Regions from separate parts of the Streptomyces sp. TLI_55 genome, predicted to be linked through region 1. Evidence: riboswitches for the same ligand, from Rfam matches in the RefSeq annotation. Region 1 holds a riboswitch; each other region holds the start of a gene.
The links. A riboswitch is a leader RNA that binds a small molecule or an ion and turns the genes downstream of it on or off. The one in region 1 is predicted to bind S-adenosylmethionine.
Positions count from the first base shown of each region.

Region 2: it holds a riboswitch for S-adenosylmethionine, as region 1 does, so the genes downstream of both, CRP56_RS39855 (ABC transporter substrate-binding protein) here and thrC (threonine synthase) in region 1, are expected to answer to the same signal.
Region 3: it holds a riboswitch for S-adenosylmethionine, as region 1 does, so the genes downstream of both, CRP56_RS11760 (aminotransferase class V-fold PLP-dependent enzyme) here and thrC (threonine synthase) in region 1, are expected to answer to the same signal.

Region 1 is NZ_OAOJ01000001.1:4,176,764-4,180,031, forward strand. Features, by position in the region: gene CRP56_RS19225 (ubiquitin-like small modifier protein 1) at 381-656, opposite strand; gene thrC (threonine synthase) at 653-1,948, opposite strand; SAM riboswitch class I at 1,967-2,123, opposite strand; gene CRP56_RS19235 (glucosyl-3-phosphoglycerate synthase) at 2,285-3,229, shown strand.
Region 2 is NZ_OAOJ01000001.1:8,685,162-8,688,429, forward strand. Features, by position in the region: gene CRP56_RS39855 (ABC transporter substrate-binding protein) at 1-1,495, opposite strand, end outside; SAM riboswitch class IV at 1,878-1,991, opposite strand; gene CRP56_RS39860 (VOC family protein) at 2,077-2,466, opposite strand; gene CRP56_RS39865 (LLM class F420-dependent oxidoreductase) at 2,505-3,268, opposite strand, start outside.
Region 3 is NZ_OAOJ01000001.1:2,517,183-2,520,450, forward strand. Features, by position in the region: gene CRP56_RS11755 (protein kinase domain-containing protein) at 1-436, opposite strand, end outside; gene CRP56_RS11760 (aminotransferase class V-fold PLP-dependent enzyme) at 503-1,864, opposite strand; SAM riboswitch class IV at 2,011-2,127, opposite strand; gene trpD (anthranilate phosphoribosyltransferase) at 2,202-3,266, opposite strand.

The sequences.
Region 1 (3,268 bases):
CGTGCGCCGGAACGCGTCGACCGCGGCTGAATGTATCTGTCCAACTGCCGTCTGCAACAGGTCAATCGGACGAGAATTCCGGACGCGCGAGATCCGGAATGTGGTGAGAATTCGCCCGAACTCAGGGCAAGTCGGGCCCTACAAAAGGCACAAAACTCGCAAAAGAACGGCACACTTTGGCTGCTTCTCGACGCAAGTGGAGCAGGTACTCATATGCGTGCGGCATGGAAGGCGCAGCAGGTTCCCCAACTGTACCGCGCTCAACCATAGAGAATTGCCCCCTCCGCTTCTCTCGCGGAGGGGGCAATTAGGTGAACTCTCAATAATTGGCGTTACCGAGGGTAATGTTCGGTCATTCGGTCAGACCCGCCGAACCGATGTCAGCCGCCGGCGACGGCCGGGATGATCGAGACGCCGGCGCCATCCGGGGTGGCGGTCTCCAGGCCCTGCTCGAAGCGGACGTCGTCGTCGTTGACGTACACGTTGACGAAGCGGCGCAGCTTGCCCTGGTCGTCGAGGACGCGGGCGGCGATGCCCGTGTGGTTCTTCTCCAGGTCGGCGATGACGTCGGCGAGGGTGGCCCCCTCGGCGGCGACCTCGGCCTGCCCGCCGGTGTAGGTGCGCAGGATGGTGGGGATGCGGACGGTCACGCTCATGCGAGGCCAGCCTCTCGGAAGGAGTCCAGGTTGGGGCGGATGGTCGCGGTGAGGCCGGTGCCGGCCACCGCGTCGAGGGTCTTCAGGCCGTCGCCGGTGTTCAGCACGACGGTGGTGAGGGTGGGGTCGAGTACGCCGTTCTCGATCAGCTTGCGGGTGACACCGACCGTCACGCCACCGGCGGTCTCCGCGAAGATGCCCTCCGTGCGGGCCAGCAGCTTGATCGCGTCGACGATCTGCTCGTCGTTGACGTCCTCCACGGCACCGCCCGTGCGGCGCGCGATGTCGAGGACGTAGGGACCGTCGGCCGGGTTGCCGATGGCGAGGGACTTGGCGATGGTGTTCGGCTTCTGGGGACGGACGACGTCGTGGCCCGCCTTGTAGGCGACGGACACCGGCGAGCAGCCCTCCGCCTGGGCGCCGAAGATCTTGTACGGCTTGTCCTCGACGAGCCCGAGCTTGATCAGCTCCTGGAGCCCCTTGTCGATCTTCGTGAGCTGCGAACCGGAGGCGATCGGGACGACCAGCTGGTCCGGGAGCTTCCAGCCGAGCTGCTCGCAGATCTCGTACGCCAGGGTCTTGGACCCCTCCGCGTAGTACGGCCGCAGGTTGACGTTGACGAAGCCCCAGCCCTCGCCGGCCGGGTCGCCGATCAGCTCGGAGCAGAAGCGGTTCACGTCGTCGTAATTGCCCTCGATGCCGACGAGCTCACCGCCGTATACAGCGGCCATGACGACCTTGCCCTGCTCCAGGTCGTGCGGGATGAACACGCAGGAGCGGAAGCCGGCGCGGGCGGCGGCGGCGCCGACGGCACCCGCGAGGTTGCCGGTGGAGGAGCAGGAGAGCGTGGTGAAGCCGAAGACGCGGGCGGCCTCGATGGCCTGGGCGACGACCCGGTCCTTGAAGGAGTGCGTCGGGTTGCCGGAGTCGTCCTTCACGAAGAGCTTGCCGGCCTCGACACCCAGCTCGCGGGCGAGGTTGTCGGCCTGGACGAGCTTGGTCCAGCCGGGGTTGATGTTGGGCTTGTCGGCCACGTCCGCGGGGACGGGCAGCAGCGGTGCGTAGCGCCAGATGTTCGCGGGTCCCGCCTCGATCTGCTTGCGGAGCTCCTCGGCGTCGTAGGCGGAGAAGTCGTAGGCGATCTCGAGCGGGCCGAAACACTCCTCGCACGCGAAGACCGGGCCGAGCGGCACCCGGTGGCCGCATTCACGGCAGCTGAGCGCCGCGGCGGGACCGAGGTCTACGCTGGTGGAGGCGGAATCGGTGGTGCTTGCAACAGTCTGCGCAGCCATGAGAGGCGAGGCCCTTTCTCCTCATCTTCCTCACGACGCATCTCGCCGTGAGACGGATTTGGCACCTTCCCTAGCCGGGAGCCTCGCGATGCGATCGATGCTGATCGCTACGAGACCGGCTGGAGGGTTGCCGGGGCTTCATCGGGCCGTATCCCTCTGCCCCTCTGGATGAGCGGTATGAAGTTGTGAACATCGGACGAGCCAGGACATGCGATGGTCATCCGCGTTGTTCAAGACTGTAACCGACGACCAGGACAGTTGAGATAGTCGTCCGAACCGCGAGATGGATCACAGACGGGTCCAGCTCGCCGAAAGAACGCAGAGGAGCCGCGCACTGTGCTGAACGAAGTCGAGCGCTGGCTGACCACACGCTCCTGGTCGGTGACCGATCGCCCGCTCCACCAGATCCTGGCCGCCAAGCAACGCACGAAACAGACGGTCAGCGTCGTGCTGCCCGCGCTCAACGAGGAGGAGACGGTCGGCGACATCGTCGCGATCATCCGTCACGACCTGATGCAGCAGGTCCCCCTCGTCGACGAGATCGTCGTCGTCGACTCCGGGTCGACCGACCGGACGTCGCAGGTGGCGGCCGCGGCCGGGGCCACGGTGGTGCACCGCGACGAGATCCTGCCCCGTATCCCCACCGTGCCCGGCAAGGGCGAGGTGCTGTGGCGGTCGCTGCTGGTGACCAGCGGTGACATCGTCTGTTTCATCGACGCCGACCTGAAGGAGTTCTCCTCCGACTTCGTCACCGGGATCGTCGGCCCGCTGCTGACGGAGCCCGAGGTCGACCTGGTCAAGGCCATGTACGACCGCCCGCTGGGCGGCGCGGCGGGCCAGGGCGGCCGGGTGACCGAGCTGATGGCCCGGCCGCTGCTCAACATGCACTGGCCGCAGCTGGCGGGCTTCGTGCAGCCCCTGGGCGGCGAGTACGCGGCCCGCCGCTCGCTGCTGGAACAGCTGCCGTTCCCCGTCGGCTACGGCATCGAGCTCGGCATGCTGGTCGACGCCCTGCACCTGGTCGGCCTCGACGCGCTCGCCCAGGTCGACGTGGGCGTCCGCAAGCACCGCCACCAGGACGGCCAGGCCCTCGGCCGGATGTCCGCCGCGATCTACCGCACGGCCCAGCTCCGCCTGGCCCGCGGCCATCTGATCCGCCCCGCCCTCACCCAGTTCGAGCGGGGCGACACCGGTTTCGAACCGCGCACCTACTCCGTGGACACGGAGGAACGCCCGCCGATGGCGGACATCGCGGAGTACGCGGAACGAAAGGTGGCCTGACCCCGCCGGGCCGGTACCCCGGGGAACCGGACGAACGTT
Region 2 (3,268 bases), 4.5 Mb from region 1:
GCTTCTGCGCGTCGGCCACCAGCTGCTTGCGCTTGGCGGTGTCCGTGGTCGCGGCCTGCCCGGACAGCACCGTGTCCAGCGAACTGGCGGGCAGCCGGTAGAAGTTGGCCAGCTTGCTGGAGAAGGAGCTGCGCAGGATGTCGGGGTCGGCACGGGTCACGTTGCCCCACACCAGGTCGAAGTCGCCGCCCTGGAGGGTGGTGGCGAACTGGCTGACCTGGCCCTGCTTGAGCGTCACGTCGATCCCGACGGCCTTCAGCTGCTGCTGGACGAGCTCCAGAGCGGGCTGGTTGGTGGCCGCGTTGGGGAACCAGCTGATGGCCAGGCTGAGCTTCTTGCCGTCCTTGGCGCGGATGCCGTCACCGCCTTCCTTCCAACCGGCCGCGTCCAGCAGGGACTTGGCCTTGGCCGCGTCGAAGGCGAGGTCCGCGGAGAGGTCGGTGTAGTCGGGTGTGGTGTGCGCCAGGATGCTGGTCGCCGGTTTGGTGCCGGTCGGGAACACGGTGTCGGCGACCTGCTTGCGGTCGAGGGCGGCCAGAATCGCCTGGCGCACCTTCACGTCCTTCAGGACGGGCCGCGAGTTGTTGATCCCCAGCCCGAACACCACGCCCGGGTTGGCCCGGTGCAGGAGGGTGACCTGGCCGCCCTTGAGCGCCGTCTCGTTGGCCTTGCCGACGCTGCTGATCGCGTCCACCTGACCGGACTGAAGACTGCCGGCCCGCACCCCCGCCTCGGGCACCACCTTGAACACCAGCTTGTCCAGGTAGGCCTCGCCCTTCTTGGACCACAGCGAGGAGCCCCAGTCGTACCCGGTGCGCTTGGCCAGGGTGATCGACTGGTTCTGCACGTACTGCTTCAGCACGAACGGGCCCGACCCGATGACGCCGTCACTGCACTTCTGCTGCGGGGTCTTCTTGACGCTCGCCGACGACTCGATGCCCAGCGAGTGGGTCGAAGTCGCCTGGAGGAACTGGGCGTTGGGCTCCTTGAAGGTCACCTTGACGGTGAGCGGGTCGACCGCGGTGGTGCTCTTGACGCTGCTCAGATAGCCCTGGGCGAGGACGCCGAGGGCGCCCAGCTTCGGCACCGCGTCGAAGTTGTCCTTGACGACCTGCGCGGTCAGCTTGGAGCCGTCGCTGAAGGTGACCCCCGAGCGCAGATGGAACGTGAACTCCGTGGCGTCGGAGTTGATGTCCCAGCTCTTGGCCAGCCACGGCACGATCTTGCCGGTCTCGGGGTCCTGGTCGGTGAGGGAGTCCACGGTCTGGCGTACCGAGTAGATGCTCTCGTTGCTGCCGACCTGCTGCGGGTCCACGCAGCCGGCATCGGAACCGACCGCGAAGGTCAGGGTGCCGCCGGACTTCGGCTTGCCGCTGTCGTTGCCGGAGCCGCCCGCGTCGGAGCCGGATCCGCAGGCGGTCAGCAGCACGCTGGTCGTGAGAAGGGCGGTCAGCGCCGCCCATCGGGGGGATCTGAAATCCGGAAGTGCTGTCACGGGGTGGTTCTCCTCATGGGTGTCACCAGGCACGGGGGTGCCGTCCAGGGCACGGTTGTGCATGGGAGTGCGGCCCCGGCCGACGCGGTGTCGATGACGGGGGAGCGCTGCGCAGGCAGAGATCAACTGGAAAAGGGGATCCGGCGGAAGAGCGGGATCACACGGAGAGCAGTGCGGCGACGACCGGCGCCGGACGTCGCCAGACGGGGGGAATGCCCGTCAGACCGTCAGACCCGACACAGGCAGCTGGTCGAACGCTTCAGATCGATGTGCAGGCGGCGCGAGAGCCGGGAGAACACCGCGGCTACGGCGAAGGAGGCACTGAGGTCATCACTGTGACGACGCATGCCGGTCCTCCCCATTCTCCGGCCCCGCTCAAGGGGCCACGCGCTTGCGGGGATCGCCGGTGATCCCGCCGGGCTTTCACCTGGAGCACCCCACCGCGCGGGAGGGTTGCCGGTCAGCCAGCCAGGGCTTGTCGCTGACACTCAATGCCGTTCGTGATCGTACGGAGCGGGCTCGTCGTACGTCAATGCCGCAACCGGGACCACCCCGTGCCTGGCGCCTGCTCGGGGCAGGTCTCAGCCGCGTTCCTGCACGAACTTCACACGGTGGCCCTCGGGATCATGTAGCCAGGCAAATCGAAGCCGACCGTCCGGAGAGTCGGTCGGATTCACCAAGGGCTCGCCCCCTGCTTCGAGGGCCCTGAGATGCATCCCGTCCACGTCGTCGCACCACAACACCACCTCGGTGTTCGCGCCGGGCGTCGTGGCGATGCCGAAGAGTTCGCCGCCGACGCGGGCCGAGCTGAGCCCGATCCGCACGCCGGCAGCCTCCACCTCGACCTGGTGCGGTTCACCCTCCCGCGGAAAACGGAAACGCTCGGGCAGGCCGAGGCGTCGGAAGAACGCCGCGCAGCGCTCCACGTCGTCGCACCACAGGTTCACCTGGACAGCCTTGAACTCCGCCATCCTCATACGCTACTTGCACGGCTGCCCGACCAGTTCACTCAATCGGCCAGTTCGCCGAGGAGTGCCCAGGTGCGTCGGCGGTCCTCTTCGCCGGCCATCTCGGTGCCCGAGAACACGACCTCGGTGGCGCCGGCGTCGCGGTAGCGCCGGACCTCGGCTTCGACCGCCTTCTCGCCGCCGATCACGGCCAGGTCGGCGGCCCGCCGACCGCCGGAGAGTTCGATGACGCGTGCGTAGGACGGGATCTGCTCGTAGAACGCCAGGTTCTCCGTGGCCCGCGCCCGCACCGCGTCGACATCGTCCGTGACCACGCCGGGCACCAGAGCCACGATCCGGGGCGCGGGACGACCGGCGGCCTCGGCCGCGGCGGTCACGGCGGGAACGATCTGCTCCGCCAGGGCGCGCGGTCCCGCCAGGTAGGGCAAGATCCCGTCCGCCAACTCACCGCTGACGCGCAGTGCTTGCGGACCCATGGCGGCGACCAGGATGGGGACGCCGTTCTCGGCGCCCGGTACGCGGGCCGGGAGCGGCGTGGTGGCGGTGAGCAGTTCACCATGGAAGTCCGCTGTGCCGGACTCGGTCAACTGCCGTAGGGCGGTGAGGAATTCACGCAGGCGGGCGATGGGACGCTCGAAGGGCAGGCCGAAGGCGCCCTCCGTCAGCAGCTTCGTGCCCAGGGCCAGACCGAGGTGGTAGCGGCCGTGCGTCGCGGCCTGGGCGGTCTGGGCCTGGCTCGAGACCAGCAGCGGGTGCCGGCCGAAGACGGGGATCGCCGAGGTGCCCACCTGTAGTCCGGGTACCT
Region 3 (3,268 bases), 1.7 Mb from region 1:
GGATGTTGGAGGGCTTCAGGTCCCGGTGGACCATGCCACGGGCGTGGATCGCACCCAGCGCCTCCCCGAGCGCGGCCCCCAGCACCCGGACCGCGGGCTCCGGCAGGGGCCCGCCGTCGAGGACCGCGTCCCGCAGGTTCGGTCCCTCCACGAACTCCGTCGCCATCCAGGGGCGTTCGCCCTCGGGGTCGGCGTCGACCACGCGCGCGGTGTAGGTGCCCGCCCCGCCGACGGTCTGCGCGGCCCGTACCTCCTGCCGGAACCGGGCCCGGAAGGTGCGGTCCTGGGCGTACTCGGCCCTGACGACCTTCACCGCCAGCCGCAGCCCGGTCCGTGACTCGGCGAGGTAGACCTCGCCCATGCCGCCCGAGCCGAGCCGGCCTCGTACCTCGTACGGGCCGACCCTGCGCGGATCCGTCGTGCGCAGCGCCTGCACTTCCCGCTCCCCCTGTATGTCGTACGAACGCCGTAGGGAGCGTACCGGCAACCGCAGGTCAGCCGGTCAGACGGCCGGGACGCAGCGCCCGTCCTCGGTCCGGTACCGCCACTTCGCACCGTCGCTGACCAGCTCGCGCACGGCGTTCACGAACCGCTCCACGTGCTCGTCCGGCGTGCCCGCGCCGAAGCTGACGCGGATGGCGTTGAGGGACTTCTCGCCGGGCGCGGCCTCGGGGGCGCCGCACTCGCCCTGGGTCTGCGGGTCGCTGCCGAGCAGGGTGCGGACGAGGGGGTGGGCGCAGAAGAGGCCGTCGCGGACGCCGATGCCGTACTCGGCGGAGAGGGCGGCGGCGAAGTGGGAGCTGTTCCAGCCCTCGACGACGAAGGAGATCACGCCGACGCGCGGGGCGTCGTCCCCGAAGAGGGAGAGGATGCGGACCTCGGGGACGTCCGCGAGGCCTTCCCGCACCTTCTCGATCAGGTACTGCTCGCGCGCGACCAGGCTGTCGAAGCCGGCCTCGGTGAGCGCCTTGCAGGCCGAGGCGATGGAGTAGGCGCCGATGACGTTCGGGGAGCCGGCCTCGTGGCGGGCCGCGCTCTCGTGCCACTCCACGTCCACGCCGCCGTCCTCGCGCCGGGTGACCTTGCGGCTGGCGCCGCCGCCCGCGAGGTAGGGCTCGGCGGTGGTCAGCCAGTCGGCGCGGCCGGCGAGGACGCCGGAGCCGAAGGGGGCGTACAGCTTGTGGCCGGAGAAGGCGACCCAGTCGACGTCGAGGTCGGCGACGGACACCGCGTGGTGCGGGGCGAGCTGGGCGGCGTCGAGGACGATCCGGGCGCCGTGCGCATGGGCGGCGGCGGCCAGCTCGCGCACCGGCCACAGCTCGCCGGTGACGTTGGAGGCACCGGTCACGCAGACCAGGGCCGGGCCGTAGGGGTCACGGTCGGCGAGGGCCTTCTCCAGGGTCTGCACGGCCTGCTGGTGGGTGCGGGGCGCGTTGAGGTAGGTGACGCGGGCGTCGCGCCAGGGCAGCAGGGAGGCGTGGTGCTCGGTCTCGAAGACGAAGACCTGACAGTCGGCGGGCAGCGCGGCGGCGAGCAGGTTGAGGGAGTCGGTGGTGGACCGGGTGAAGACGACCTGGTCGCCCTCGCGGCAGCCCAGGAACTCGGCGACGGTCCTGCGGGCGTTCTCGAACAGGTCGGTCGACAGCTGCGAGAGGTACCCGGCACCGCGGTGCACGCTGCCGTAGTAGGGCGCGTACGCCGCCACGTCGTCCCACACCCGCTGGAGGGCCGGCGCGCTGGCGGCGTAGTCGAGGGCGGCGTAGGTGACCTCGCCACCGGTGACGAGCGGGACGGTGACATCCCGGCCCAGAACGGGCAGCGGGGCACAAAGGGACTGGGCTGCGGCAACGGTGGAGACAGACATGGGGAACTCCCGTGAGAGGGCATGCCGAAGCAAGGCATGCGGAAGAAGAGAAAAGGGGTGCGCGGAGGCGGGGCTCTGCGGCCCTATCGCATTCGCTTGCTCACGGAAGACTCCCTCGAACGACCAGGACCCCTGGTTTCGAGAGGGGCCCGCGCTTGCCGTAGACCTCGCTGCCTACGGCCTGGTCTTCACCCGGGGCACCCCGCCACGGACGGAGGGTTGCCGGACAGTCGGCCGGGGCCTCATGACTGTCACTCATGACCTGGTACAGGAACGTACGCGATGTGATCGTCGGCCCGCAACCCGTGTCCGGATCGCGGAACGACGATCGACACGACTACCGGTTGCTGGCGGCCACCCAGCGGTCGAGGGCCTGCTTGGCGGCGCCCGAGTCGATCGACTCGGCGGCCTGGTCCATGCCGGCCCGCAGCTGCTCCGCCAGCGTCCCCGAGCCCGGCTCCAGGGCCACCAGAGCGGCCGCCGAGTTCAGCAGGACCGCGTCCCGGACGGGGCCCGTCTCACCGTCGAGCAGCCGGCGCGCGACCTCCGCGTTGAACGCCGGGTCGCCGCCGCGCAGCGCCTCCACCGGCACCAGCTCGAGGCCGACGTCCCGCGGGTCGAAGGCCTCCTCGGTGACCTTGCCGTCGCGGACGATCCACACCCGGGAGGTGGCGGTGGTCGTCAGCTCGTCGAGGCCGTCGTCGCCGCGGAACACCAGGGAGGAGTTGCCGCGCTCGGCGAACACCCCGGCGACGATCGGCGCCATCAGCGGGTCGGCGACGCCCACCGCCTGCGCCTTGACCTTCGCCGGGTTGGTCAGCGGACCGAGGGCGTTGAACACCGTACGGATGCCCAACTGGCCGCGGGCGGCGCCCGCGTGACGCAGCGCCGGGTGGAACTTGATGGCGAAGCAGAAGGTGATGCCGGCCTCCTCGGCGACCTCGGCCACCCGCTTCGGGGTGAGGTCGAGGTTGACGCCCAGCTTCTCCAGGACGTCCGAGGAGCCCGACGCCGACGAGGCCGCGCGGTTGCCGTGCTTGACGACCTTCGCGCCGGTGCCGGCCACGACGAGGGAGGACATCGTGGAGATGTTCACCGTCTTGGCGCCGTCGCCGCCGGTGCCGACGATGTCGACGGTCCGCCCGGACACCTCGATCACGTTGGCGTGCTCGTACATCGCCTGGACGAGGCCGGTGATCTCCTCGACCGTCTCGCCCTTGGCCCGCAGGGCCACCACGAACCCGGCGATCTGCGCGTCGGTCGCCTCGCCGCGCATGATCTTGTCCATCGCCCAGGCGGTGGCGTCGGCGCTCTGGTCCTGCCCGTACAGCAGGGCGTTCAGCACCTCGGGCCAGGAACGGCCCGCCGCGGTGTCGCCTCCAGCGGGGGTCACAGCGCTCATAC